Regions from separate parts of the Streptomyces sp. CNZ301 genome, predicted to be linked through region 3. Evidence: predicted binding sites of a transcription regulator. Region 3 holds the regulator's gene; each other region holds the start of a gene.
What was found. The regulator HrcA, encoded in region 3, represses chaperone genes, less so after heat shock. The targets are predictions, from matches to a motif close to TTNGCACTCNGNNNNNCNGAGTGCNAA.
Positions count from the first base shown of each region.

Region 1: groL (chaperonin GroEL) is a predicted target of HrcA. The motif match lies at 7,375-7,401, and genes of this name have one in related genera.
Region 2: groES (co-chaperone GroES) is a predicted target of HrcA. The motif match lies at 5,698-5,724, and genes of this name have one in related genera.

Region 1 covers NZ_SHLG01000001.1:5,006,877-5,016,527, reverse strand. The annotation lists gene EV375_RS21695 (MFS transporter) at 1-292, opposite strand, end outside; gene EV375_RS21690 (IclR family transcriptional regulator) at 665-1,450, shown strand; gene EV375_RS21685 (class I SAM-dependent methyltransferase) at 1,507-2,373, shown strand; gene EV375_RS21680 (hypothetical protein) at 2,529-2,972, shown strand; gene secD (protein translocase subunit SecD) at 3,086-5,461, shown strand; gene groL (chaperonin GroEL) at 5,599-7,227, opposite strand; gene EV375_RS21665 (cold-shock protein) at 7,642-7,845, opposite strand; gene EV375_RS21660 (MoaD/ThiS family protein) at 8,319-8,597, opposite strand; gene thrC (threonine synthase) at 8,594-9,651, opposite strand, start outside.
Region 2 covers NZ_SHLG01000001.1:3,437,637-3,447,287, forward strand. The annotation lists gene shbA (RNA polymerase sigma factor ShbA) at 1-239, opposite strand, end outside; gene EV375_RS14695 (response regulator transcription factor) at 519-1,130, opposite strand; gene EV375_RS14700 (WhiB family transcriptional regulator) at 1,505-1,816, shown strand; gene EV375_RS14705 (MOSC domain-containing protein) at 1,969-2,631, shown strand; gene EV375_RS14710 (SDR family NAD(P)-dependent oxidoreductase) at 2,652-3,425, shown strand; gene groL (chaperonin GroEL) at 3,509-5,134, opposite strand; gene groES (co-chaperone GroES) at 5,243-5,551, opposite strand; gene EV375_RS14725 (THUMP-like domain-containing protein) at 5,789-6,988, shown strand; gene EV375_RS14730 (hypothetical protein) at 7,200-7,448, opposite strand; gene tsaD (tRNA (adenosine(37)-N6)-threonylcarbamoyltransferase complex transferase subunit TsaD) at 7,445-8,560, opposite strand; gene rimI (ribosomal protein S18-alanine N-acetyltransferase) at 8,553-9,092, opposite strand; gene tsaB (tRNA (adenosine(37)-N6)-threonylcarbamoyltransferase complex dimerization subunit type 1 TsaB) at 9,149-9,651, opposite strand, start outside.
Region 3 covers NZ_SHLG01000001.1:1,764,872-1,774,522, forward strand. The annotation lists gene EV375_RS07750 (nitronate monooxygenase) at 1-902, opposite strand, end outside; gene dnaJ (molecular chaperone DnaJ) at 1,203-2,339, opposite strand; gene hrcA (heat-inducible transcriptional repressor HrcA) at 2,340-3,356, opposite strand; gene EV375_RS07765 (MBL fold metallo-hydrolase) at 3,581-4,333, shown strand; gene EV375_RS07770 (DUF3097 domain-containing protein) at 4,378-5,229, shown strand; gene hemW (radical SAM family heme chaperone HemW) at 5,431-6,669, shown strand; gene EV375_RS07780 (SpoIIE family protein phosphatase) at 6,757-8,622, opposite strand; gene EV375_RS07785 (ATP-binding protein) at 8,728-9,651, shown strand, end outside.

The DNA of each region.
Region 1 (9,651 bases), 3.2 Mb from region 3:
TGAATCCGGTGGACAGGCCCATGACCAGCGTGGTCAGGACGAGAGTGGAGCGCCTTCCGATGCGGTCGCCGAGTGCTCCGAAGAGGAAGCCCCCCACGGGGCGGAAGACGAAGCCGACTCCGAAGGTCGCCAGACCGATCAGCGTTCCTGCGGCCGGGTCGTCCTGGACGAAGAACAGGTCGTTGAAGACCAGCACGACGGCCGTGCCGTAGATGAAGAAGTCGTACCACTCGAGCGCGGTGCCGATGACCGACGCGCTGACGACGCGCCGCAGCTCGCGGTCGGTCCGCATGCTTCTGGACGCCGGCACGGGTGCGGAGCCGGCCGCGGGACCGGACGCGGGTGTGGTGGGGTTCGTGGTCGTGGGGGGTGGTGGTTCCTCGGACATGGCCGTCTCGATTCATCCGTCCCTGCCGCCTTGGCCGCCACGGACCGGCACACCGGCAGACCACCACGCCATCGTTCTGCGTGGCGGAATCGTGTTCCGGAAACCGGCCCGGGGTTCCGTGATGCTGCCACAGCCCTCCATGACTGTGAACCCGCACGGGCCCGTCGAAGGCGAACTCGCCGCGCTCACCGGTGCGTCCGGTGGCCGGCGCCTCGCAGCACCGGGCCCGCTCCGCGAGGCACAACCCCGCACCGCACCGCTGCCTAGACTGGGCCGATGGCCAGCGACCGGCACCGCACAGCGGCGGACAAGACACTCGACGTGCTGGAGGCCCTGGCCGATCACCGGAGCGTCGCGGAGATCTCCGAGGCCACATCGCTGCCCAAGCCCACCGTCCACCGCATCCTCCAGACGCTCGTCGAACGCGGCTTCGCCCGCTCCCTCGGCCGCGGCAGCTACGCGAGCGGGCCCCGCGTCCTGGCCCTCGTCGGCAGCCACCAGCGCGAGGGCGACCTGCCGGACCAGGCCCGGCCGGTGCTGGAGGCGCTGCGCGAGGAGACGGACTGGACCGTCCACTTCGCGCTGCTCAGCGGCGACGAGGCGCTCTACGCGGCCAAGTTGGAGGCCGACAAGCCCTACCGGCTGGCCTCGCGCGTCGGCATGAGCCTCGCGCTGCACTCCACCTCCGTGGGCAAATCCGTGCTCGCCACGCTGCCCGACGAGACGGTGCTCACCCTGCTCAAGCGCACCGGGATGCCCGCGCGCACGGAACGCACGCACACCGATCCGGAAAAGCTCCTCGGCGAACTGTCCGCCGTGCGGGAACGCGGTTACGCGGAGGACCGTGAGGAGAACGAGACGGGCGTCGTCGCCGTCGGAGCTCCCGTCTTCGACCACTCGGGAGCGGCCGTCGGCGGCATGAGCGCCGTCACGCTGAGCAGCTTCACCGACGAGACGTCACTCGCCCGGTGCGGGCAGGCCGTTGCCGGTGCCGCGAAGCGCTTCTCGCTGACGCTCGGCGCACCGCCGCACCGGAGCGGGCTCGCCCCTCGAAGGGCCTGACGGACCTGGACGCACCGTGCGCCGGCATGTGAACACGAGGAAGAACGGCAGGTGCCATGGCCACCGACCATGAGTGGGACGAGATGCTGTTCTCCGGCACGGCCGCCCACTACCAGCGGGGAAGGCTGCCCTACGCGCCCGGGCTGGCGGACGCTCTCGCCGATGCCCTGAACCTCGACGGACGCGGCCGGCTCATCGACGTGGGGTGCGGGCCGGGCACCCTCGCTCTCCTCCTGGCGCACCTGTTCGGCGAAACCGTCGGCGTCGACCCGGACAGCGGGATGATCGCCGAAGCCGCGCGGAACGCCGCCGGGCGCGGACTGTCCGCGAAGGTCCGGTGGGTACGGGCCCGGGCCGAGGAACTGCCCGCGGGACTGGGCACGTTCACCGTCGCGACGTTCGGCCAGTCCTTCCACTGGATGGACCGTGATGCCGTGGCGGCCACCGTCAAGGGCATGCTCCGGCCGGGCGGGGCGCTGGTGCACATCTCCGACCTGAAGACGGAGACCCGGAGCGTCGAGGGCCTTGCGCACCCGGCGGTTCCCCGGTCCGCCGTCGAGGAACTGGTCAGGGACTACCTGGGACCGGTCCGGCGAGCCGGCCGGGGCCTGCTGCCGCAGGGAACACCCGGCAACGAGGCCGCCGTGTTCACCAGGGCGGGATTCTCCGGCCCGCGGCGCCTCGTCGTTCCCGGCGGGCAGGCGCTGGAACGCACCTCCGACGACGTCGTCGCGGAGGTGTTCTCCATGTCGTTCTCCGCTCCACATCTCTTCGGCGCGCGCCGCGACGACTTCGAGGCGGACCTGCGCCGCCTGCTTCGGGCGGCGTCGCCCTCGGAACGGTTCTGCGAACGCCGGCCGAGCACCGAAGCGTTCGTCTGGTGGAGAGACCCGGCCGGTCAGCCATCCCGTCCCACGGCGTGACCCGCCCCGCGAAGGCCGGTTCGGTCGGGCACCGGGGCACAGGCGAGACCACCGGGGCGGCCCGGGCCGACGTTGAACCCGGGACGCTTCTCGGGCAGGCTGTGAGGCGTCCGCGCCTCCCGGCCACGGACGTCGAGCGAGGCGAGGAGGGCGAGGTGGCACACAGCGCGGACCGCGTACACCGTCCGGCCCCCGTGCACCGCCGCTCGCCCTCCTCACCGGCCGGCGCACGGCCCCGCCCGCGCCGGCAGGCGGGTCTGCCGGCGAGCGTGCCCGGCGTCCTGCTCGCGGTGCTGCTCGCCCTGTTCGGCGGCTCCGCGGCGGTGCAGCACCAGCCGGGCGCCCACGACTTCCGGTCCGCCGGCCAGTCGGTCGGTACGCACCACCAGGACCCGCCGCAGCATCTCCGGACGGCGGTCGCGCATCCGGCGCACGCCGCCACTCAGGCTCCCCTCCCGCTGCTTCCCGCGGTCGGACACGACGGCTCGCAGAAGCAGCCCGGCCATGTACTGCCGGAGCGCCCGCAGCTCTCCACCGCCGACCTCACGCACCGCTCGCCGCGCCAAGGACGCGCTCCCCCGGCCCGCACAGGCATCTGAGCTCCGACCGAAACGGCACCCGGCAGCCGCATTCCTGCGCACGCCGGTGCCGTCATCCTCACCACCGCGGTCCCTGAAGCGACCCGGTGTGCCTGTGCAGGAGGCAGAACCCCATGACTCGCGCCCACAAGGTGCGGGCGGTGATCGCGCTTGCCGTGATGGCTCTCTCCGCGGTCCTCGCCCTGACCCAGCAACCCCGCCTCGGCATCGACCTGCGAGGCGGAACCCAGATCGTCCTGGAGTCCCGTGACTCCGCGACAGCGAAAGCGACACCCGCCGGCACCGACGACACGATGGAGGTCCTGCGACGGCGCGTCGACGCGCTCGGAGTCGCCGAACCCAGCCTCGTACGCTCCGGCGACAACCGCATCATCGTCGAACTCCCCGGCCTTCAGGACGCGAAGGAGGCGACCGAGGTCCTCGGGCGCACCGCGCAGCTGACCTTCCGCCCCGTCACGGGCGCTCCGCAGGGAAACGGCTCCAGGACCGGTGGCGGTGACGCGCTCACCGACGAGTCGGGCAGGCCGGTGCGGCTGGGCGCCACCGCCATCACGGGTGACGAGGTGAAGTCCGCCCGAGCCGCCGTCGATCCGCAGCGCGGCTCCGGCTGGTTCATCGACCTCGGCTTCCGCGACAAGGGCAAGGAACGCTGGGCGGACCTGACGGGCAAGGCCGCGTGCAATCCGGTCGGGGACCCGCAGCGCCGCGTCGCGATCGTGCTCGACAAGAAAGTCATCTCGTCACCGCAGATCGACCCGTCGGTCTCCTGCGGACACGGCATCGCCGGTGGGAACACGCAGATCACAGGGGACTTCAGCGAGGACGAAGCGAAGGAGCTGGCCACGCTGATCGAGGGCGGCGCCCTCCCCCTGCCGGTCGAGGTGATCGAACACCACACCGTCGGCCCCACGCTGGGTGCCGAGGCGATCGAGGACAGCGCCTGGGCCGCCGCGATCGGAGTGCTGCTCACGTCCGGGTTCGTCGTCTGCGTCTACCGGCTGTTCGGCGCGCTCACGGCCGTGGGCCTGCTGTGCTACGGGCTGACCGCCTACTCCGCGCTGCTGGCGTTCGGCGCCACCCTCACGCTGCCGGGCCTCGCCGGCTTCGTCCTCGCGATCGGCATGGCCGTCGACGCGAACGTGCTCGTCTTCGAACGGGCCCGCGAGGAGTACGCGTACGGACGCGGCAGAAGCCTGCGCACCGCCTCGGCGAAGGGGTTCCGCGGTGCGTTCGGCGCGATCGCCGACTCCAACGTCACCACCCTTCTCGCCGCCCTGCTGCTGTTCACACTCGCCTCGGGGCCGGTGCGCGGCTTCGGCGTGACGCTCTCCATCGGGGTGCTCGCCTCGATGATCAGCGCGCTCGTCGTCACGAGAGTGCTGGTGGACTTCGCCGTCAACCGCCGTGCCGTCCGCGCCCATCCGCGGATCTCGGGCCTGGCCGGGCTGGGACAAGTACGGACCCGTCTGACGAAACGGAATCCGGACTGGATGCGGCACGGCAGAAGGCTGCTCGCGGTGTCGGCCGCGGCCGTCGTCCTCGCGGTGGGGGGAATCGTGCTGCGCGGGCTGGACTTCGGCGTCGAGTTCACCGGCGGGCGGCTCGTGGAGTACTCGACGAGCCGCGCGGTCGATCCGGAGGCCGCTCGCGCGGCGCTCACGGACGCGGGCCTGCCGGACACCGTCGTGCAGAGCTCCGGGTCGGGCGGTGAGAGCGGCGGTCACGAGATCACCGTCCGGTCCGAACAGCTCACCAACGACCAGGCGGAGACGGTCCGTTCGACGCTGGACGGCCTGGGAGGCGACGCCGAGAAGGTGCGCGACGAACTGTTCGGGCCGAGCCTCGGCGACGAGCTGCGGCGGCACGCACTGATCGCCCTCGGAGTCGCGCTGGGCGCCCAGCTGCTCTATCTGGCCTTCAGGTTCCGGTGGACGTTCGGTGCGTCGGCCGTTCTCACACTCGCCCATGACGCGGTGATCCTCGTCGGCGCCTTCGCATGGCTCGGGAAGCCCGTCGACGGAGTGTTCCTGGCCGCGCTGCTGACCGTGATCGGCTACTCGGTGAACGACTCCGTCGTCATCTTCGACAGGGTCCGCTCCGAATGGCACGGGCAGGGGACCGGCCGGGGGAAGGAGCAGGGCCACGGGCCCGGAAACGGCGTGCGGAGGCCGACGCTGAAGCCATCCTTCCGGAGCGTGGTCAACAACGCGGTCGTCCAGACGGTGCCGCGCACCCTCAACACCGGCATGGGCGCGCTGTTCATCATCGCCGCGCTCGCGGTGCTCGGCGGAGACTCGCTCGGCGACTTCGCCCTGGCACTGCTGATCGGCATCGTCGTGGGCTCGTACTCGTCGCTGTTCGTCGGTGCGCCGCTCGCCGTCGAACTCGAGGCCCGCGCGCACACTCCGCCCCGGCCCGGAGGTAACGGGCCCGGGCCCGCGCCATCGAGAACCCGCCGCGCAGCACACGACAACGGAGCGCGCGTCTGAGAAGGCGCTCCCCTCGGCGCCGAACAGACGCCGCACGCACGCCGAGGGCGGCACCCCTTCCGGGATGCCGCCCTCGGTCCGTTCCGTGCCGGGAGGCAGCCGTCCTCCTCGTGGAGCGGACTCCGATCGCTGCGCGATCAGAAGTCCATGCCACCGCCCATGCCACCGGTCGGGTCGCCGGCACCCGCGGCGGCCTTCTCCGGCTTGTCGGCGATGACGGCTTCCGTCGTCAGGAAGAGCGCCGCGATGGAGGCGGCGTTCTGCAGCGCGGAACGCGTCACCTTCGCGGGGTCGTTGATGCCCTCGGCGAGCATGTCGACGTACTCCCCGGTGGCGGCGTTCAGGCCGTGACCGGGCTTGAGGTTGCGCACCTTCTCCGTCACGACGCCGCCCTCGAGACCGGCGTTGATCGCGATCTGCTTGAGCGGGGCCTCCAGCGCGAGCTTGACGGCCTGCGCGCCGGTCGCCTCGTCGCCTTCCAGCTCCAGCTTCTCGAAGACGCTGGAAGCCTGGAGCAGAGCCACGCCACCACCGGCGACGATGCCCTCCTCGACGGCGGCCTTGGCGTTGCGCACCGCGTCCTCGATGCGGTGCTTGCGCTCCTTCAGCTCCACCTCGGTGGCGGCACCGGCCTTGATGACGGCGACGCCGCCGGCGAGCTTGGCCAGACGCTCCTGGAGCTTCTCGCGGTCGTAGTCCGAGTCCGAGTTCTCGATCTCGGCACGGATCTGCGCGACGCGGCCGGCGACCTGGTCGCTCTCACCCGCGCCGTCGACGATCGTGGTCTCGTCCTTGGTGATGACGACCTTGCGGGCGCGGCCCAGCAGCTCCAGACCGGCGTTCTCAAGCTTGAGGCCGACCTCTTCGGAGATGACCGTGCCGCCGGTGAGGATGGCGATGTCACCGAGCATCGCCTTGCGGCGGTCACCGAAGCCCGGAGCCTTCACGGCGACGGACTTGAAGGTGCCGCGGATCTTGTTGACGACGAGCGTGGAGAGGGCCTCGCCCTCGACGTCCTCGGCGATGATCAGCAGCGGCTTGCCCGACTGCATGACCTTCTCCAGCAGCGGAAGGAGGTCCTTCACGTTGCTGACCTTGGAGTTGACGATGAGGATGTACGGGTCCTCGAGCTCCGCCTCCATGCGCTCCATGTCGGTGGCGAAGTACGCGGAGATGTAGCCCTTGTCGAAGCGCATGCCCTCGGTGAGCTCCAGCTCGAGCCCGAAGGTCTGCGACTCCTCGACGGTGATGACGCCTTCCTTGCCGACCTTGTCCATCGCCTCGGCGATGAGCTCACCGATCTGCGGGTCGCCGGCGGAGATGGAGGCCGTGGAAGCGATCTGCTCCTTGGTCTCCACGTCCTTGGCCTGCTCCAGCAGGGCGGCGGAGACGGCCTCGGTGGCGCGCTCGATGCCGCGCTTGAGCGCCATCGGGTTGGCGCCGGCGGCCACGTTGCGCAGGCCTTCCTTGACGAGCGCCTGGGCGAGGACGGTCGCGGTCGTCGTGCCGTCACCGGCGACGTCGTCCGTCTTCTTCGCGACCTCCTTGACCAGCTCGGCGCCGATCTTCTCGTAGGAGTCCTCGAGCTCGATCTCCTTGGCGATGGAGACACCGTCGTTGGTGATCGTGGGGGCGCCCCACTTCTTCTCCAGCACGACGTTCCGGCCCTTGGGGCCGAGCGTGACCTTGACGGCGTCGGCGAGCTGGTTCATCCCGCGCTCGAGGCCGCGCCGTGCCTCCTCGTCGAACGCGATGATCTTGGCCATGTGAAGTGGTCCCTCCCGGACTGGGGATCCCCCTGCACAACCAGGGGACGGATATACCGGACCGCGCTGGCGCCCGCGACGGACGGCCCTCGGCCGCGTGGTTCCTTGCTCCACCCGGCGAGCGGGCCTCACCGACCCGGTCCTTGACTGTCACTCTCACTCGGAGAGTGCTAACGCAATGATTAGCACTCGACCCCTGCGAGTGCAAGCGCCCCCAGGACATCACACCGAGCCGGGGAGGGCGCAACCGATCGGTCCGGGGAGTGGTCCCGCCGGTCCGGGCGCGCCGCGCGGCCGGATCCGCGACGGAAGCGGAAGGGCGGGCAGCACAGAAGGGCCGTACCCCTCACGGGGCACGGCCCTACTTACGGCTGTGGTTACGGCTGTTGCAGCTCTGCGCAGTGTTGCGGGTGCTCAGGCAGTCACACGGACCATGTCCGCCTGCGGCCCCTTCTGACCCTGCGAGATCTCGAACTCGACCCGCTGTCCTTCGTCCAGGGTGCGGTAGCCGTCCATCTGGATCGCGCTGTAGTGGACGAACACGTCCGCACCACCGTCGACCGCGATGAAGCCGTATCCCTTCTCCGCGTTGAACCACTTGACGGTGCCCTGAGCCATCCCTAACTCCCCTATTACTGGCCCTTGCACGGGCCCGCACTTCGCGAGCCCGGGTCAGACCTCACCTCCTGAACAACCCCGCAGGCGTGCGGAGTCGTACACCGGAAGGCGTCGACCGCGGCTGAATGTATCTGCACGGACGCCCTCTGCAACAGGTCACGAGGGCGAGAAATCTGAGCACCGACGGAGGGCCCAAAAGCCCGCAATCCCCGAGGAAGCGGGGCAAGCAAGGCCGGGCATAGCGCGCCAACACGACAATTGCCGCCCCGAATTCGGGCACAACTTGTCGCGTTCTCATATGCTGCCGGCATACGCCGGGTGAGTCGTCGGGGGGGGGATTGGCCGCAACCCTATCGCGTCCCCACACGCGGAACCGCCCCCTCCGTTTCGCTCACTTGTTCCCGGAGAAGGCGGTTCGACAGTAGGGGACGGCAGGCCCCGGCAAGGGGCCTTCACCGACCTCTCACGAGACCTCAGCAGCCCCCGGCGACCGCGGGAATGATCGAGACGCCGGCACCGTCCGGCGTCGGCGTCTGGAGACCCTGCTCGAAGCGGACGTCGTCGTCGTTCACGTAGACGTTGACGAAACGGCGCAGGTTGCCCGCGTCGTCGAGCACCCGGGCGCCGATTCCGGTGTGGTTCTTCTCCAGATCGGTCAGCACCTCGGAGAGGGTCGCCCCCTCGGCGCTCACCTCTGCCTGCCCGCCGGTGTAGGTACGCAGGATGGTCGGGATACGGACGTTCACGCTCATGATGCGAGACCAGCCTCTCGGAAGGAGTCCAGGTTGGGACGGATGACGGCGGACGGTCCGGTGGTCGGGGCCACCGCGTCCAGGGTCTTCAGGCCGTCGCCCGTGTTGAGGACGACGGTGGTGAGGGACGGGTCGAGCTTCCCCTCCTCGATCAGTTTCCTCGTGACGCCGACGGTCACTCCGCCGGCGGTCTCGGCGAAGATCCCCTCGGTCCGCGCCAGCAGCTTGATCGCGTCGACGATCTGCTGGTCGTCGACGTCCTCCACGGCGCCGCCCGTACGGCGCGCGATGTCCAGCACGTACGGCCCGTCGGCGGGGTTGCCGATGGCCAGCGACTTGGCGATCGTCGCCGGGCGGACCGGACGCACGACGTCGTGCCCGTCCTTGAAGGCGCGGGAGACCGGCGAGCAGCCCTCCGCCTGCGCACCGAAAATCCTGTACGGCTTGTCCTCGACCAGGCCGAGGGCGATCAGCTCCTTCAGCCCCTTGTCGATCTTCGTGAGCTGGGAGCCGGAGGCGATGGGCACCACGAGCTGGTCCGGCAGCCGCCAGCCCAGCTGTTCACAGATCTCGTACGCGAGGGTCTTGGAGCCCTCGGCGTAGTACGGGCGCAGATTGACGTTGACGAAGCCCCATCCCTCGCCCGCGGGGTCGCCGATCAGCTCGGAGCAGAAACGGTTCACGTCGTCGTAGTTGCCCTCGATGCCGACCAGTTCGCCGCCGTAGACGGCCGCCATGACGACCTTGCCCTGCTCCAGGTCGTGCGGGATGAACACGCAGGAGCGCATCCCCGCCCGGGCGGCCGCGGCGCCGACGGCGCCCGCGAGGTTGCCCGTCGAGGAGCAGGAGAGGGTCGTGAAGCCGAAGGCGCGGGCCGCCTCCACGGCGATGGCCACGACACGGTCCTTGAAGGAGTGCGTCGGGTTGCCGGAGTCGTCCTTGATGTGCAGGGAGCCCGTGACGCCGAGCTCACGCGCAAGCCGGTCGGCCCGGACGAGCTTGGTGAAGCCGGGATTGGTGTTGGGCTTCGTGGCCACGTCAGCGGGAACCGGCA
Region 2 (9,651 bases), 1.7 Mb from region 3:
TTCCCCGTGTCGCGGTAACGCGGGAGGGCGCAGAGCACCGCGATGCAGACCTCCTGCGCCAGGTCGTCCACGAAGTGCCGTGCGTCGCCGGGGAGTCGGGTCAGCCGCCTGCGGCAGTACCGCAGCGCCAGCGGATGCACGTGGGCGAGGAGATCGTGCGTGGCCTGCTCGTCGCCCTCCCTGGCGCGTCGTACGAGTGCGCTCACGACCGCGTTGTCGTCGGACCCGTCGTTGCGCATCGGTCCATGGTGCACCTGGGCCCCGGGATCCGTCGCGCCGCGTCCTTGGTTGTGCACCGAAGCGTTATGAGCAGGGGTGCTGACCCTCATCTCCCGCGCCCTCCCCTCACGCATGACCGACCGGTCCCCGAGGAACTCCATACGACAAGCATGCGGCACGCGCGGGATTCCTGGGCCTCATACGCCACCCCGCCCTTCCCCCCCGGGCCGGCCCCGCGCATCGCGGATCACGCAACTTCGCAGGCGGGGACGGGCGGGCAATGGGCGAACGTGAGCTATCTATCGGACGAGACCCCAGCGGAAACCGAGGGCCACGGCGTGGGCCCGGTCCGATGCGCCGAGCTTCTTGAACAGCCGCCGTGCGTGGGTCTTCACCGTGTCCTCGGAGAGGAAGAGCTCCCGGCCGATCTCGGCGTTGGACCTGCCGTGGCTCATGCCCTCCAGCACCTGGATCTCTCGGGCGGTGAGGGTCGGGGCGGCACCCATCTCGGCCGAACGCAGCCGGCGCGGCGCGAGCCGCCACGTCGGGTCCGCGAGCGCCTGCGTGACCGTGGCGCGCAACTCGGCGCGCGAGGCGTCCTTGTGCAGGTAGCCGCGGGCGCCGGCTGCCACGGCGAGTGCGACGCCGTCGAGGTCCTCGGCCACCGTCAGCATGATGATGCGGGCACCGGGGTCGGCCGACAGGAGCCGCCGCACGGTCTCAACACCACCGAGACCGGGCATGCGGACATCCATGAGGATGAGGTCGGACCTGTCGGCGCCCCAGCGGCGGAGGACTTCCTCGCCGTTGGCCGCCGTCGTCACGCGCTCTACGCCGGGCACGGTCGCGACCGCGCGGCGGAGCGCCTCTCGGGCAAGCGGGGAATCGTCACAGACGAGGACGGATGTCATGACCGCCCTCCGCAGCTGATGCGCGTCACCTTGAGCCTCCAGGCTGTTACGAGTCGTCACCTGTGCGGTTGACACCCCTCGGACAACAGTGCCCGAGATCGTTCCGCCAACCGCCTCCGCACACTCAACGACGGTCACCCAAAAGAGTTACGGGTTTCGGCCACCGCCATCAGCACTCTACGTGATCGCGCGTACACAGATCTGCCGCGTCGCGCTGAAGGGTTTCCCCGAGTGGCGTCTTTTACCTTTTGCCCTATTTAGCAGACTTAGCGCTCCTTCTTGCTTTCTTTCGGCTAGGTTCGCAATGAGTCATATTTGTCTATAAATGGACGGAGCGAGAGCGAGCCCCACGTACGCCGACGAGAGGACACGCAATGGCAGACTTCTCCCGCCTACCGGGCCCCAACGCCGACCTGTGGGACTGGCAGCTGCTCGCCGCCTGCCGCGGAGTCGACAGCTCTCTCTTCTTCCACCCCGAGGGCGAGCGCGGCGCCGCCCGCAGTGCGCGTGAGGCATCGGCCAAGGAAGTCTGCATGCGCTGCCCGGTCCGCTCGGAGTGCGCCGCCCACGCTCTGGCCGTACGTGAGCCGTACGGGGTATGGGGCGGACTGACCGAGGACGAGCGCGAGGAACTGATGGGGCGTGCCCGCAGCAGGCTCGTCGCCGTGCCCGACAGCCAGAATTGAGAACAAACGTATTTGCCCGAGTCAGCGCTCAAGAGGCCGGACCGTCCTCGCCGTAGCCCACGTCTCGTCCTGTTCCTCGCCCCGCCGCACATCTGCCGAGCCGGTACGGAAACCGGTCGTCCGCGGAAATTCACCCGCATAGCCTGACGCTCATGAAATTGCTCTCCGTCAATGTCGCCAGGCCGCTGCACGCCCCTTCGTACACCGACGCACCGGGGAATCTGACGGGCATCGACAAGCGCCCCGCCCCCGGGCCCGTCGAAGTGGCCCCGCCCGGGCCGAAGGGCACCGGCGGCAGTGGCCTCGCGCGGGACACCATCGGCGACATGCGCCACCACGGCGGCGACGACCAGGCCGTTTACGCCTTCTCGCGCGAAGACCTCGACGACTGGGCGCACGTACTCGGCCGGGCGCTGGACAACGGCTCGTTCGGCGAGAACCTGACCACCCGCGGGCTGGACGTCAACGGCGCCCGCATCGGCGAGCGCTGGCTCGTGGGAAGCCGGGTGGTGCTGGAGGTGACCGCACCGCGCATTCCCTGCCGTACGTTCGCGGGCCGGCTCGGGGAGCGGGGCTGGGTCAAGCGCTTCACCGAGAGGGCCCGGCCCGGGGCGTATCTGCGGGTGATCGAGCCCGGGCAGGTGTGCGGCGGCGACGGGATCGAGGTCGTGCACCGCCCCGGCCACGAAGTGACCGTGAGCTTCCTCTTCCGCGCACTGACGCGGGAGCCGGAGCTGCTCCCGCGCGTGCTGGCCGCGGGCGACGCCCTCCATCCGGAGGCCCGCCGCAATGCCCTGCGGCGCACGGGCGGTTGACCCGCGGATAGCGTGCCCTCATGACGACTGCGCTGATCACGGGAGCGACCGCCGGCCTCGGAGCCGCCTTCGCCCGACGGCTCGCACGGGACGGGCACCACCTCGTACTGGTCGCCCGCGACAAGGAACGGCTGTCGCAGGAGGCGACGCGCCTTCACGACCTGCACGGCGTCGAGGCGTCCGTGCTCGCCGCCGACCTCGCCACCGACGAGGGGATCTCCGCTGTCGAGGAGCGGCTGCGGGACCGGGAACACCCCGTGGACCTGCTGGTCAACAACGCCGGCTTCGGCAACAAGGGCGCGTTCCTGGACGTGCCCGTCGAGGACGAGCTGACGATGCTCAAGGTCCACTGCGAGGCGGTCCTGCGGCTCACCTCGGTCGCGGCGGAGCGCATGCGGGAGCGGGGGCGCGGAGGTGTCCTGAACGTCGCGTCGGTCGCCGCGTTCGTCCCGCGCGGGACGTACGGGGCGAGCAAGGCGTGGGTCGTGCAGTTCACGCAGGGTGTGGCCAAGGACCTGGCGGGCTCGGGTGTGCGGCTGATGGCGCTGTGCCCCGGGTTCGTGCGGACGGAATTCCACCAGCGGGCCGGGATGGAGACCGGGAGCGTGCCCGGCTGGATGTGGCTGGAGGCGGACGACGTGGTCGACGCGGCGATCAAGGACCTGGCCCGCGGCAAGAGCCTCTCGATCCCGGACGCCCGCTACAAGGCGCTCATGGGCGCGGCGCGGCTCCTGCCCAGGGACCTGCTGACGAAGGCGTCGTCGACGACGGGCCGCCGGTTCGGGCCCCGCTGACAGCCACGGCACGGCCGGGACGCCCGTACGCGCGAAGGCCCGGTACCCCGCGAGACGGGTACCGGGCCTCTGCGTGTGACGCGTCAGTGGGCGTGGCCGTGACCGTGGCCCGCCGCTGCCGGCTCTTCCTCTTCCGGCTTCTCGACGACCAGCGTCTCGGTCGTGAGCATCAGCGACGCGATCGACGCCGCGTTCTCCAGCGCGGAGCGCGTGACCTTGACCGGGTCGATGACGCCGGCCTTGATCAGGTCGCCGTAGTCGCCGGTGGCCGCATTGAAGCCCTGGTTGCGGTCGAGTTCGGAGACCTTCGAGGTGATGACGTAGCCCTCGAGGCCGGCGTTCTCGGCGATCCAGCGCAGCGGCTCCACCACGGCACGGCGCACGACGGCGACACCGGTGGCCTCGTCGTCCGTCTTGCCGAGCGAGCCTTCCAGGACCTTCGCGGAGTGGACGAGGCTGGCGCCGCCGCCGGCGACGATGCCCTCCTCGACCGCCGCGCGGGTCGCGGAGATCGCGTCCTCCAGGCGGTGCTTCTTCTCCTTGAGCTCGACCTCGGTCGCGGCACCGACGCGGATGACGCAGACGCCGCCGGCCAGCTTGGCCAGGCGCTCCTGGAGCTTCTCGCGGTCCCAGTCGGAGTCGGTGGCCTCGATCTCGCTCTTGATCTGAGCGACGCGGGCCTCGACGTCCTCGTGCTTGCCGGCACCGTCGACGATCGTCGTGTCGTCCTTCGTGACGGTGACGCGGCGGGCGGAGCCGAGCACGTCCATCCCGGCCTGGTCCAGCTTGAGGCCGACCTCTTCGGCGATGACGGTGGCGCCGGTCAGTGTCGCCATGTCGCCGAGCATCGCCTTGCGGCGGTCACCGAAGCCGGGCGCCTTGACGGCGACGGCGCTGAAGGTGCCGCGGATCTTGTTCACGACCAGGGTCGAGAGCGCCTCGCCCTCGACGTCCTCGGCGATGATCAGCAGCGGACGGGAACCGCCGGCCTGCATGATCTTCTCCAGCAGCGGCAGCATGTCCTGGATGGAGCTGATCTTGCCCTGGTGGATCAGGATGTACGGGTCGTCGAGGACGGCCTCCATACGCTCCTGGTCGGTGACCATGTACGGCGAGAGGTAGCCCTTGTCGAAGGCCATGCCCTCGGTGAAGTCGAGCTCCAGGCCGAAGGTCTGGGACTCCTCGACGGTGATGACACCGTCCTTGCCGACCTTGTCCATCGCCTCGGCGATCAGCTCACCGACCTGCTTGTCCTGGGCGGACAGACCGGCGACCGAGGCGATGTCCTCCTTGGAGTCGATCGGGCGTGCGTTGGCGATCAGGTCGTCGGAGACGGCCTTGACCGCGGCGTCGATGCCCTTCTTCAGAGCCGCGGGCGAGGCGCCGGCGGCCACGTTGCGCAGACCCTCGCGGACCAGGGCCTGGGCGAGCACGGTGGCGGTGGTGGTGCCGTCACCCGCGATGTCGTTGGTCTTGGTCGCCACCTCCTTCACCAACTGGGCGCCGAGGTTCTCGTAGGGGTCCTCGACCTCGACCTCACGCGCGATGGTGACGCCGTCGTTGGTGATGGTGGGCGCGCCGAACTTCTTGTCGATGACGACGTTGCGGCCCTTGGGGCCGATGGTCACCTTCACGGTGTCGGCCAGCTTGTCGACGCCGCGCTCGAGGGCGCGGCGCGCGTCCTCGTCGAACTTCAGGATCTTGGCCATGGGAGCTGTGGGTCCTCTCAGACGAACCGCGCCCCGGCCCCGGTACATCTCGAGTCGATGCGGGAGGGACCGGGGCGCGGATCAGAAATGTCTTCCGGCTGCGGTGACTTACTTCTCGACGATCGCGAGAACGTCGCGAGCCGAGAGGACGAGGTACTCCTCGCCGCTGTACTTCACCTCGGTGCCGCCGTACTTGCTGTACAGCACGATGTCGCCGACGTTCACGTCGAGCGGCAGACGGTCGCCGTTCTCGAAGCGGCCCGGGCCGACAGCCAGGACCGTGCCCTCCTGGGGCTTCTCCTTGGCGGTGTCAGGAATGACCAGGCCCGAGGCCGTGGTTTCCTCGGCGTCGAGCGGCTGGACCACAATGCGGTCCTCGAGCGGCTTGATGGCAACCTTGCTGGCGGTCGTCACGATCCGACCTCCCCCTTCGGAGATCTCATAACGGGGTCTTATGTCTGGGGTGGCGACCTGGCAGATCCGTCGTCGCGGGTGCCGGATCTTCCTGTCGCTGTGTCTGGCACTCGCATTGGGAGAGTGCCAGAGCCGACATTATGCCGCGGTTAGCACTCCGTCAACCAGAGTGCCAGTCGCGCCGGTGCCGCCGCCCCCCGCCCCCAGGCGGAACCGGGCGCCGCCGGAGGCGAGAATGCCGTGGTGGACCGTGAGGCGTTCGCCGCGTTGCTCGGCGATGAAGGACAGGCGCTGCTGGGCTCGTTGGAGCACTACGAGCCGGAGAGCGAGCTGGCCGTGGCGACGCGGCTGCGGCGTACGCATGCGCCGGAACTGGTGTCGGCCGCCCTCGGCCAGGCACGGCTGCGGCAGCGGGCGGCGGCGAAGTTCGGCGCCGAGGACGCAGCGAGGATGTACTTCACACCGGGCGGCCTGGAGCAGTCGACGCGGGCGAACGTCGCCGCCCACCGGGCGGAGCGCTTCCGCCGGTCGGGGGTGGAGCGTCCGGCAGATCTGTGCTGCGGCATCGGCGGGGACGCGATCGCACTGGCGCGCGCCGGGATGCACGTACTGGCCGTCGACAGCGATCCGTTGACGTGCGACGTCGTACGGGCGAATGCCGCGGCGCTCGGGCTCGGCGACCGCATCGAGGTCCGCTGCCAGGACGTCGGGGACGCCGACGTCTCGGGTTGCGACGCCCTCTTCGCGGATCCCGCGCGCCGGGGCGGCAAGGGCCGGATCTTCGACCCCGAGGCGTACTCCCCGCCCCTGTCATGGGCCGTCGAGGCGGCACGGCGCTTCCCGCACTCGGCGCTGAAGGTGGCGCCCGGCATTCCGCACGAGGCGGTTCCCGGCGACGCGGAGGCGGAGTGGATCTCGGACTCGGGGGACGTCAAGGAGGCCGTGCTGTGGTTCGGCGCCGCGGGCACGGAGGAAAGTTCCCCCGTACGGGCGACATTGCTGCCCGCGGGGCGTTCACTCTCGTCGCGGGGGCTGCCCGATCCGCCGGTCGGGCCGGTGGGCCGCTTCCTGTACGAACCGGACGGCGCGGTGGTGCGCGCGCACCTCGTGGCGGAAGTGGCGGCGGATCTGGACGGCAGGCTCATCGACCCGACGATCGCCTATGTGACGTGCGACGAGGCGCGTTCCACCCCGTACGCCACCGGCTACGCGATCACCGATGTGCTGCCATTCCAGCTGAAGCGGCTGCGGGCGCTGCTGCGCGAGCGCCGCATCGGCGTGGCCACCATCAAGAAGCGCGGCTCGGCGGTGGAGCCGGCCGAGCTGCGAAAGAAGCTCAAGCTCGAAGGGCCGGGCGAATGCACGGTGTTCCTCACCCGGGTCGCGGGCGCACCCACGGTGCTGCTCGGACATCCACTCGGTTCGCCGGCGGCGGCCTGACCGAACTGGCCCGTGGCGGATCGGAGTTGATCCAGGGATGGTGCGGTCGGGAAGCCGTCCGCGAGCTCTCGGAACGCAACCAGGCGTCTTCCGGAGGTAGTTGGCAGAATCCTTCCGGAGGCAGTTGGCAGAATCACCGCGAAGTCCAGGATTTCCCGATCCTGTTGACGCTCCGTGAGAAGTGACACGCAGGCACCTGCCCCGGGCGCCCTCAGACCTGTTCGAACCGCCAGCGGTGCACCGGACGGGCGCTCAACTTCGTTGGAGGGTCCGGGAGTTCGGGAAGCTTCTCGGACAGCTCCGCGGACCACCAGGTGATGACCAGGACGCGGCCACCCGGAGCCCTGAAGGTCTCCCGGCGCTGCGGGGAACCGTCCAGCTCCTGGGCACGGGCCCAGGAGAGCAGCTCACCGCCGCGGCCCTCGGCCGCCTTCGCCTCCCACATCAGGGCGACCGTCATGAGTAGAGGTTCTCCCGGCTCAGATCGTGCACGTGGTCGTGGGTGTGACCGTGCCCGTGCGCGTGCCCCTGGCCGGGCAGGTGCGGTTCGGTGACCGGGAGCGAGGAGTCCGCGGGAAGGTCCCAGTCGGAGGCGGCGCGGCGGCGCGCGACCATCTCGGCACCGAGAGCCGCGACCATCGCCCCGTTGTCCGTGCACAGCTTGGGACGGGGCACGCGCAGCTCGATACCGGCGCCGGCGCAGCGCTCCTCGGCCATGGCGCGCAGGCGCGAGTTGGCCGCGACACCGCCGCCGATCATCAGATGGGACACGCCCTCGTCCTTGCAGGCCCGGATCGCCTTGCGCGTCAGAACATCGGTGACGGCTTCCTGGAAGGACGCGCTCACGTCGCGTACGGGCACCTCCTCCCCCGCGTTGCGCCTGGCCTCGATCCACCTGGCCACGGCCGTCTTGAGGCCCGAGAAGGAGAAGTCGTACGGGGCGTCGCGCGGACCCGTCAGACCGCGCGGGAACGCGATCGCGTCGGGGTTTCCCTCCCGTGCGTACCGGTCGAGGACCGGGCCGCCCGGGAAGCCGAGATCGAGCAGGCGCGCCACCTTGTCGAAGGCCTCCCCCGCCGCGTCGTCGATGGTCGAGCCGAGCGGACGCACGTCCGCCGTGATGTCGGGCGCCAGCAGCAGCGAGGAGTGTCCGCCCGAGACGAGCAGGGCCATGGTCGGTTCGGGAAGCGCACCGTGTTCGAGCTGGTCGACGCAGATGTGGGACGCGAGGTGGTTGACCCCGTACAGCGGCTTGCCGAGCGCGTACGCGTAGGCCTTGGCGGCGCTGACACCGACGAGAAGGGCGCCCGCGAGCCCCGGGCCCGCGGTGACCGCGACGGCGTCGAGGTCGGAGGCGGCGACGCCGGCGTCGCGCAGGGCGCGTTCGATGGTGGGGACCATCGCCTCCAGATGGGCTCGGCTGGCGACCTCGGGGACGACGCCGCCGAAGCGTGCGTGCTCGTCGACGCTGGAGGCGACGGCGTCGGCGAGCAGCGTGTGGCCGCGGACGATGCCGACGCCGGTCTCGTCGCAAGAGGTCTCGATGCCGAGGACGAGGGGTTCGTCAGCCATGAGTCTTCGTTCCTTGGGAGTTCGTCGAGGGGGCGGGGTTCTCCAGGCGCATCACGAGGGCGTCCACGTTGCCGGGCTGGTAGTAGCCGCGGCGGAGCCCGATCCGGGTGAAGCCGAAGCGCTCGTAGAGACGTTGGGCGGGTGCGTTGTCCACGCGGACCTCCAGCAGCACCTCGTGGCAGGCGAACCCTGCGGCCGCGGCGAGGAGTTCGCCGAGCAGGCGGGCGCCGAGGCCGGTGCCGCGGTGGGAGGGGAGCACGCCGATGGTCTGGATGTCGCCGGTGCCGCCGACGGCGGCCAGGCCGCCGTAGCCGACGAGCATGCGGCCGGCGCCGGCCGTCCGGCCAGTCGCGTCCGCGGTGCCGGCTCCCACGGGCCCGGCGTCCTGTTCCTCCGCCACGATGTAGCGACGGGTTGCTCCGGGGCCGCGGGCGTGCGCGAGTTCCGACCAGAAGAGGCCGGCCGACCAGGCGTCCTCGGGAAAGAGGATCCGTTCGAGTTCGAGCACGCGCTCGATGTCCCACCAGCGCATCTCACGGAGCACGACACCGGCGCTGCCCCCGCGGCGGTCCTCGGCGGCGGTCCGGGTCACTTCGGCGTGACCACCTTGTAGTTGGCGGGCACGCGGGCGTCGGGGCGGCGCAGGTAGAGCGGCCGGGGCGGCGGGAACTCCTCGCCCTTGGCGAGCCTCTCGGCGGCGAGGCAGGCGAGCGCCGCGGCCGACTGGTCGAGGGGGAGATCCGTGCGCAGACCCGCGAAGACCTCCTCGTACAACCGTGCCCCGGCACCGACGGCGGGCATCGCCGTGACATCCGCGGGCAGCTCGCCGGGACGGTCGACGGACGGATCTCCCAGTCGCGTCCGGGCGTCGGAGTACCGCGCCCAGTAGACCTCCTTGCGGCGGGCGTCCGTCGCCACGACGAAGGGGACCTCCAGCCCGGAGGCGTACGCGATGCCGTCGAGCGTGCACATGCCGAGCACCGGTACGCCGAGGGCGGCGCCGAAGGACTCGGCCGTCGCCAGCCCGACCCGCAGCCCCGTGTACGGACCGGGGCCCGTACCGACGACGATGCGGTCGACGTCCTGGAGCG
Region 3 (9,651 bases):
TGCGGATAGGCGGCCGGGGCGTACGGGCCGTGCTCGCGCAGGAAACGGTTGACGAGCGCGCGGCCGGGCCGCCCGGTGAACGCACGGGTCAACTCGGTACGTGCGAAAAGGGGATTGGTCATGGCCTGCTTGTGCACGACGTCGGCGCCCGACTCGGGGCAGACGAGGAACGCCGTGCCGAGTTGGGCGGCGCTCGCGCCCGCGGCGAGCACCGCCGCGATCTGCTTGCCGCGCATCAGCCCGCCCGCGGCGACGACCGGCAGCCGCACGGCCTCCTTGACCTGAACCAGCAGGGAGAGCAACCCGAGGCCGCTGCCTGTCCCGTCCGCCTGCGGATCGTCGCGGTGGGTGCTCTGGTGGCCTCCCGCCTCCACACCCTGCACGCACACGGCGTCCGCCCCCAGGAACTCCGCCGTCTGCGCCTCGTTGACGGAGGTGACGGTGACGACGGTGTACGTCCCGCGCTTGGTGAAGCGCTCCAGAACAGGCTGGGTCGGGCAGCCGAAGGTGAACGAGACGACGGGCACGGGGTCGTCGAAGAGTATGGCGAGCTTCGCCTCGTAGGCGTCGTCGGTCGTGTGGTCGGTCTCGCCGAGCTCGGTCTCGAACCACGCCGCCTCACCCGCGAGTTGAGCGCGGTAGCGCTCCAGGGCCCCCGAGTCGGCGTTGTCGGGCTGCGGCATGAACAGATTGACGCCGAAGAGGCGTTGGGTCTGCCCGCGCAGCTGCTTGATCTCCTCGTACATCGCCTCCGGCGTCTTGTAGCCGGCTGCGAGGAAGCCCAGTCCGCCCGCCTCGCTCACCTTCGCGGCCAGCTCCGGGGTCGAAGGCCCGCCCGCCATGGGGGCCTGCACAATCGGATGCTCCGTGAGATCGGAGAACGGCATCGATGCGGAGGGCATGTGCACATCCTGTCACGCGGCATGCCGCCGCCCCGTCCCGGTCCTGTCCTGGGACGGGACCGAGGGCGGCGAAGGGACCGGCAGAGGGCGTGCGACCCGCCGGACACCGCCCGCCTCGGCTCCGGCCCGGCAGCTTCCGGCCCGGCCGGACCGGAGCGAGGAGACCGGCGGCGTTCCCGCGCGCTCAGGGCCCGGCGAATTCCGCGGCCCCGCGCTCGAGTTCCAATCCGCGAGTTCCGTCGGTGCGGGGCACGAAAGCGGCCCGTACCGGACCCGCCGGAGCTGCCAGGACCCGCTGCGTCAGCGACCGTTGAAGGCGTCCTTGAGCCGCGAGAACAACCCCTGCTGCCCGGGCTGGAACTGACCCGTCGGCCGTTCCTCGCCGCGCATCTCCGCAAGCCGGCGCAGCAGCTCCTCCTGCTCCGGCTCCAGGTTGGCCGGCGTCGTCACCTCCACGTGGACGATGAGCTGACCGCGCCCGCCGCCTCGCAGATGCGTGACGCCGCGCTCGTGCAGGGGGATCGACTGCCCGGACTGTGTGCCCGGCCGGATGTCGACCTCCTCCAGGCCGTCCAGCGTCTCCAGGGGCACCTTCGTACCGAGGGCGGCGGCCGTCATCGGGATGGTGACCGTGCAGTGCAGGTCGTCGCCGCGGCGCTGGAAGACCGGGTGCGCGGTCTCGTGGATCTCCACGTACAGGTCGCCGGCGGGACCGCCGCCGGGACCCACCTCGCCCTCGCCGGCGAGCTGGATGCGGGTGCCGTTGTCGACACCGGCGGGGATCTTGACCGTCAGGCTGCGGCGCGAGCGGATGCGCCCATCGCCCGCGCACTCGGGGCAGGGGCTGGGCACGACCGTGCCGAAGCCCTGGCACTGCGGGCACGGACGCGACGTCATCACCTGGCCGAGGAAGGACCGGGTGACCTGGGAGACCTCTCCCCTGCCGCGGCACATGTCGCACGTCTGCGCCGAGGTGCCCGGCGCGGCTCCCTCGCCGTTGCAGGTGTTGCAGACGACGGCCGTGTCGACCTGGATCTCCTTCGTCGTACCGAAGGCCGACTCCTCCAGGTCGATGTCGAGCCGGATCATGGCGTCCTGGCCCCGGCGCGTACGCGACCTCGGCCCGCGCTGCGAGGCGGTGCCGAAGAAGGCGTCCATGATGTCCGAGAAGTTGCCGAAGCCGCCCGCCCCGCCGAAGCCGCCCGCTCCACCGGCGGCACCGGCCGCCGGGTCGCCGCCGAGGTCGTAGACCTGCTTCTTCTGCGGGTCGGAGAGGATCTCGTAGGCGGTGTTGATCTCCTTGAACCGCTCCTGCGTCTTCGGGTCCGGATTGACGTCAGGGTGCAGTTCCCGCGCGAGCCTGCGGAAGGCCTTCTTGATGTCGTCCTGCGAGGCGTCGCGCTGCACGCCGAGGACCGCGTAGTAGTCCGTCGCCACTTACGACTCCGCGAGGATCTGTCCGACGTACCGTGCCACTGCGCGTACAGCTCCCATCGTTCCGGGGTAGTCCATGCGGGTCGGGCCGACCACGCCGAGCTTGGCGACTGCTTCGTCGCCCGAACCGTAGCCGACCGAAACCACCGACGTGGAACTCAGTCCCTCGTGGGCGTTCTCATGCCCGATTCGTACGGTCATGCCCGGGTCCTTGGCCTCCCCGAGCAGCTTCAGCAGCACGACCTGCTCCTCCAGGGCCTCCAGCACGGGCCGGATGGTCAGCGGGAAGTCGTGGCCGAAGCGGGTGAGGTTGGAGGTGCCGCCGATGATCAGGCGTTCCTCGGTCTCCTCCACGAGCGTCTCCAGCAGGGTGGCCAGCACCGTGGAGACCGTGCCGCGGTCGTCGCCCTCGAACGCGTCCGGGAGATCCTGCACGAGGGAGGGCACCTCGGTGAAGCGCTGCCCCACCACACGGCTGTTGAGGCGGGCCCGCAGGTCCGCCAGCGCGGAGTCGCCGATGGGTGCCTGGCAGTCGACCAGCCGCTGCTCGACGCGGCCGGTGTCGGTGATCAGCACCAGCATCAGCCGGGCCGGCGCGAGGGAGAGCAACTCCACATGCCGCACCGTCGACCGCGTCAGCGACGGGTACTGCACGACGGCGACCTGACGCGTCAGCTGCGCCAGCAGCCGCACCGTGCGCCCCACCACGTCGTCGAGATCGACGGCGCCCTCCAGGAAGTTCTGGATGGCGCGGCGCTCGGGAGGTGAGAGCGGCTTCACACCGGCGAGCTTGTCCACGAAGAGGCGGTAGCCCTTGTCGGTCGGGATGCGCCCGGCGCTGGTGTGCGGCTGCGCGATGTAGCCCTCGTCCTCGAGGACCGCCATGTCGTTGCGCACCGTGGCCGGTGACACCTGGAGGTTGTGCCGCTCCGTGAGGGCCTTGGAGCCCACGGGCTCCTCGGTTCCGACATAGTCCTGGACGATCGCGCGCAGCACCTCGAGTCTGCGTTCACTCAGCATCGCGCACCTCCCGTCCGGCCTTTGCGTCTGCTTGCGGCCTGCTCTCAGGGCCGCCGGCGCCATCCGTCCCCCGGCGCCTCTCCGGCGTCCCTGGCACTCTCGTCTGCGGAGTGCCAGATCCACCGGCTAAGTGTACGGCCGGTTGCCGCGACATGGGCAAGAGCCGTCAGTAATGACGGTATCGCGGTGCCGCGCTGCCGGGTACGTCCCAGTAACGTCGTCACATGGCCTCGCACAGGGACGGAGACCGCGAAGATCGCCCCGGAGCGGGCCCCTGGGAAGAGCTGGCACCCGGCGTCGTGCGGTGCAGGCTGCCCGGCTGGGACGCGACTGTGGGCGCAGTGCGCGGAACGGCGGGGGTGCTCGTCGTCGACACCGGATCGGGTGTCGCGGAGGGCGCGGAGATCCGCGACGGGCTGCGCGGCCTCTTCGGACTGCCGGTGACGCACGCCGCGCTCACGCACTCCCACTTCGACCACGTCTTCGGCACGGCGTCGTTCGAGGGTGCCCACGTGTACGGGGCGCAGGGGCTCGGCGGGTATCTCGCGGACGCGCGCGAGGAGTTGCGTCAGGACGCGGTGCGGCACGGCATGGCCTCGGACGTGGCGGCGGAAGCGGCGGAGCGGCTGGTGCCGCCGGGGCACGGCGTCTCCGAGCAGCTCACGATGGTGCCGGGCGAGCGGGAGGTACGCCTGGTGAACATGGGCGCGGCGCACAGCGCGTTCGATCTGGCGGTGGTAGTGGGCGGCCTGGACGGCGGTCCCCGCGTCGTCTTCTGCGGCGACCTCGTCGAGGAGTCCGGCGAACCGCAGGCCGGGCCCGATGCCATCCCGTCGCGGTGGCCGGCGGCCCTCGACCGGCTGCTGGCGCTCGGCGGTGAGGACGCGCTGTACGTGCCGGGGCACGGCGCGGTCGTCCGTGCCGACTTCGTACGGGCCCAACGGGAGGCCCTGGCAGACCGTTTCGGGCTGTCCTGAAGTCACGGCCTCGTGAAGTCACGGCGGTCGTGAAGAATGCCTCCATGCGCAGCCGTTCCTACGATCCCGATCTGACGCCGCCGTGGAAGAAGCAGCGGCCCGTGCCCGAGGTGCCGGCCGACCCGGAACTGGTGGTGGAGGAGATCACCACCGGCTTCTGCGGTGCCGTGATCCGCACGGAGAAGACCGCCGAGGGCCCCACCGTCACGCTGGAGGACCGGTTCGGCAAGCACCGGGTCTTCCCGATGGCGCCCCGCGGGTTCCTGCTCGAGGGCCGCACCGTCACGCTCGTACGCCCCGCGCCCTCGCGCGGCTCCGCCTCGGCGGGCGGCCCGGACGCGGCTCCACGGCGGACGGCATCCGGCTCCCTGTCCGTGCCGGGCGCGCGGGCGCGGGTGGCGCGCGCGGGGCGGATCTATGTGGAGGGGCGGCACGACGCGGAGCTCGTCGAGAAGGTCTGGGGAGACGACCTGCGGATCGAGGGCGTGGTCGTCGAGTACCTGGAGGGCGTCGACGATCTGCCCGCCGTCGTACGGGACTTCGAGCCCGGCCCGGAGGCCAGGCTCGGGGTGCTCGTCGACCATCTTGTGCCGGGCTCGAAGGAGTCCCGCATCGCGGCCGAGGTCACGGACGAGCACGTGCTGGTGGTCGGCCACCCCTACATCGACATCTGGGAGGCGGTGAAGCCGTCCTCGCTCGGCATCGAGGCCTGGCCCCGGGTGCCGCACGGACAGGACTGGAAGAGCGGCGTGTGCGCCGCCCTCGGCTGGCCCGCGAACACCGGCGCCGCATGGCAGCGGATCCTGGGGCACGTGCACGACTACCGGGACCTGGAGCCGGCGCTGCTGGGACGCGTGGAGCAGCTCATCGACCATGTGACCGTCGGCTTCTCCTGACGTCCGGCTGCTCGTGAGGCCCGGCTGCTCCTGACGTCCGGCTGCTCCTGAGGCCCGGCTTCCCGTAGCGGGGCTCGCGGCGGGAGGCCCGCAGCCGGGGACCGCAGCCGGCCCCGGGAGTGGCGCCCCGTGCGGAGCAGCACCGGCCCTGCGCCGCCGCACCGTGACGGGCGCCCTGCGGCATCGCGGACAATGGGACGCATGCCCTCCGCACTGCCCGACGGCGATCCCGTACCCGAAAGCGGGTCGCTGCCGTCCGACGCCCTCGCGGGCCGCGACTCCCGCCCGCTCGGCTTCTACCTGCACGTGCCGTACTGCGCGACCCGCTGCGGCTACTGCGACTTCAACACCTACACGGCCGCCGAGCTGCGCGACTCGGGCGGCGTACTGGCCTCGCGTGAGAACTACGCGTCCACGCTCGCCGACGAGATCCGCCTCGCGCGCAAGGTGCTCGGCGACGACCCCCGCCGCGTCGGCACCGTCTTCGTCGGAGGCGGCACCCCCACACTGCTGCCGCCCGAGGACCTCGGCTCCGTACTCGCGGCCGTCCGCGACGAGTTCGGGCTGACCGAGGACGCGGAAGTGACCACCGAGGCGAACCCCGAGTCCGTCGGGCCCGCCTCCCTGGAGCGGCTGCGCGAGGCCGGCTTCAACCGGATCTCCTTCGGCATGCAGAGCGCACGCGCCCACGTGCTCGGAGTGCTCGACCGGAGTCACACACCCGGCAGGCCCGAGGAATGCGTCGCGGAGGCCCGCGCCGCCGGGTTCGCGCACATCAGTCTCGACCTGATCTACGGCACGCCCGGGGAGAGCGACGACGACTGGCGGGCCTCCCTGGACGCCGCCCTGTCCGCCGGGCCCGACCACGTCTCCGCGTACGCCCTGATCGTCGAGGACGGCACGCGGCTCGCGCGCCGCATCCGGCGCGGCGAGGTGCCCCCGACGGACGACGACGTGCACGCGGACCGGTACCTCATCGCGGAGGAGACGCTCTCCGCCGCGGGCATGCGCTGGTACGAGGTCTCCAACTGGGAGCTGGCGTCAAGCACTTCGGCCCGCTGCCGCCACAACGAGCTGTACTGGACGGGCGGCGACTGGTGGGGCGCCGGGCCCGGAGCGCACTCCCACGTGGGCGGGGTGCGCTGGTGGAACGTGAAGCACCCGGCCGCCTACGCCCGCGCCCTCGCCGAGGGCCGCTCCCCCGGCGCGGGACGCGAGGTGCTGACGCAGGAGGACAGGCGCGTCGAGCGCATCCTGCTGGAGCTGCGGCTGGCGGCGGGCTGCCCGCTCTCGCTGCTCGCGCCGGCAGGGGCGGAGGCCGCGCGCCGCGCCGTGGGCGACGGACTGCTGGAGCCGGGCCCGTACGAGCAGGGCCGTGCGGTGCTCACGCTGCGCGGGCGGCTCCTGGCCGACGCGGTGGTGCGCGACCTGGTGGACTGACGCGCCGGCCGGCACATGCGCGAGCGACCGGCCGGCAGGCCCGGGCGGACGCACCGGCGGGACGCGCCGGACCGGGCGGCCGGGCGCTCAGCCGTCGCGACGAGCCTGCAGCACCAGCATGGCGAGGTCGTCCGCCGCAGCACCGTCACCGAAGGCGTGCACCGCGCGGCGCACCTTCTCCGCGGTCTGCGCGGCGTCGAGGCCGCCGCACTCGCCGAGTACCGCGGCGAGTCCGCCGTCATCGTCGAACTGCCCGCGCCCGGAACGCCGTTCGGTGATGCCGTCCGTGACGCACAGCAGCGTCTCGCCCGGCGCCAGGACGACGCTCTGGCTCTCGTACGAGACCTCCTCCTCGACGCCGAGCAGGAGTTGGGGCTCGGCGGCCGGGCGTACCTTCCCGGAGACGTCGCGCACCAGCGGCAGCGGATGGCCCGCGCAGACCAGCGTGCACAGCGTGCCGCCTCCGTCGGCGGCCGGCCGGGGCGCCAACTCGCCGTAGACCAGGGACAGGAAGCGGGTCTGCTCGCCCACCTCGCGGTTGAGCCGGTTCATGACCTCGGGGACGCTGTGGCCCTCGCGGGCGAGCAACCGCAGCACGGGACGCGCGAGACCGGTGACGACGGCAGCCTCGGGGCCGTTGCCGCACACGTCCCCGAGCGCGAACCTCCAGCGCCCGTCGGTCCCTTCGAAGAAGTCGTAGAAGTCGCCGCCCGCCCAGGAGCCCTCGCCGGCCGGTTCGTAGACGACGGCGGTCTCCACGCCCGGCACCGTCACCTCGCCGGAGGGAAGCAGCCCCCGCTGGAGCACGCGGCTGATGGTGGCCTGACGCGTGTAGCGGCGGGCGGAGAGCACCGCCTGGGCCACACGGCGGGCGAAGTCCTCGACGATGCCCACGACTTCGCCCGGGATGCGGTGCAGACCGGCACGCCCGATGACGAGCGTCCCCACCGTCCGCCCCCCGACGGCGAGCAGGCAGCCGACCGCCGCGCCCCCGGGCCCGTACGCGGACTCCTTCCCCGGCCAGGGCCAGGGGACGGCCCGCCCGGAAGGCGCGCGGCCCCCGGGCGCGGGCGGTGTCTTCTTCAGCTCGCCGCGCAGCTCGTCCATCCGCTCCTCCTGCGTGTGCCACACGCGGGAGAGGCGGAGCGGGGCCGAGGCGTCGGCGTCGGTGAGCCAGACACCGCACCAGTCGGCGAAGCGCGGCACCAGCAACTGGCAGGCCAGGGACGCGACCCGGTCCTCGTCGGTCTGGCCCGCGAGGAGGTCGGAGGCCTCGGCGAGGAAGGAGAGGATGCCGTGATCGATCCAGTCGGGGTCGTGGCGGCGGACGGCCGTGGAACGCTGCGGGGTGGGCGCGAGGCTTCCCGTCAGGCTGCCCGGGGCCTGCTCACCGGCCTCGTGCGCCGCGGCACCGGAGGCCTGCGCCGGAACCGCCGGCCCCGGCGTCTCCACGGGCCCGCACGGCATCCGGAACCAGACCGTCTTGCCGTCCCGCCTGTAGGTGACGCCCCACTCGCCGGCGAGGGCCGCCAGCAGCCGCAGACCGTGGCCCTGGTGGCCCTCGCGTGCGCTGTCGGGGTCCTCGCCGGCGACGCGCGTCTCCACCGCGCGCGTGGGATGGCTGTCGGCGACCTCGACGGCGAGCGTGCCGCCCTCGTGCCGGCACTCCAGGCGCACCGACGTTCCCGCGTGCACGACCGCGTTCGTCACCAGCTCACTGACGAGCAGCGTCACGTCGTGCGCGGTGCCGTCCGGCACTTCCCAGCCGCGCAGCGCGTCACGCACATAGGCGCGCGCCGCCGCGGGTGCCCGGGCGTTGCCCGTCAACAACGCCCTCACGGGCGTGAATCCGTCCGCACCGGGCGGCGGGCCGGCATCATGCCGCACCTTCTCGCCCGTCCCGTCCGCTTCCCCCCACCGCGTCAACGACATCCCCACTGTGTCTGCCCCCACCACTTCTCCGGGTTCTCCGGTTACTCCCCACGGCATTATCGCAAGGGTGACAGACTGAGCCGGTCCATATGCGCCGGGTGACGAAACCGATGAGGCGGCACTGCCATGAGTGGTGAAATGTCCGGGCTGCCGGACGGCTCCTCGAACGCGAGTGCGGGACTGCACCCCGTGCTCTGCGCCCTGCGCGCCCTGCGCGACGGCGACTTCACCGCGAGGGTCCAGGTGGCCGCGGACGCCGCGCCCGGTTTCCACACCGAACTCGCCGACACCGTCAATCAGCTGGCGACGCGTGTTCAGCACCTCGTGGGCGAACTGACCCGGGTTCGCGCGGACGTGGTGCGCCGCGGACGCGTCGGCGAACGCCTGACCGCAAGTCCCGGCCAGGGCATGTGGACCGACGCCGTAAACGCGGTCAACACCGTGCTGGAGACGCTCCTCGGCTCGACGGCGGAGGCGACCCGCGTACTCGCGGCGGTCGCCGACGGCGATCTCTCGCACCGCGTCGATCTGCACGAGAACGGCAGGGCACTGCGCGGCGAACTGCGCCGCCTGGGACGCACGGTGAACCGCATGACCGACCAACTCGCCCTCTTCACGGGCGAGGTGACGCGCGCCGCACTCGACGAGGACGGCGAGGGCGCGGGCCGTGGGCCGGGCGGCAAGCACGGCGGGCCGGCCACCGCGCACACCACCGTCAGCGGGCTGTCCGGCAGTTGGCGGGACGCGGCCGAGGCGGTCAACAGGATGGTCTCCGACCTGCGTGAGACCACTCAGGCCAAGGAGTGGCTGGAGTCCAACCTCACCCGCCTCGCCTCCCTCATGCAGGGCCGCCGCGACATCCGGGAGATCGCCGGGCCGATCATGCGGGAACTGCCGCCGCTGGTGGGTGCCCAGTTCGGTGCGTTCTTCCTCGCCGAGCCCGCTGAGGACGGCGGTCCGCCGGTCGACGGGGAGCTGTCGTACGTCGCCGGGTACGGCACCGCCGCCTACGCGCCGGGGGCGCGCCCGCGCGGCGGCGTCCACGGGCAC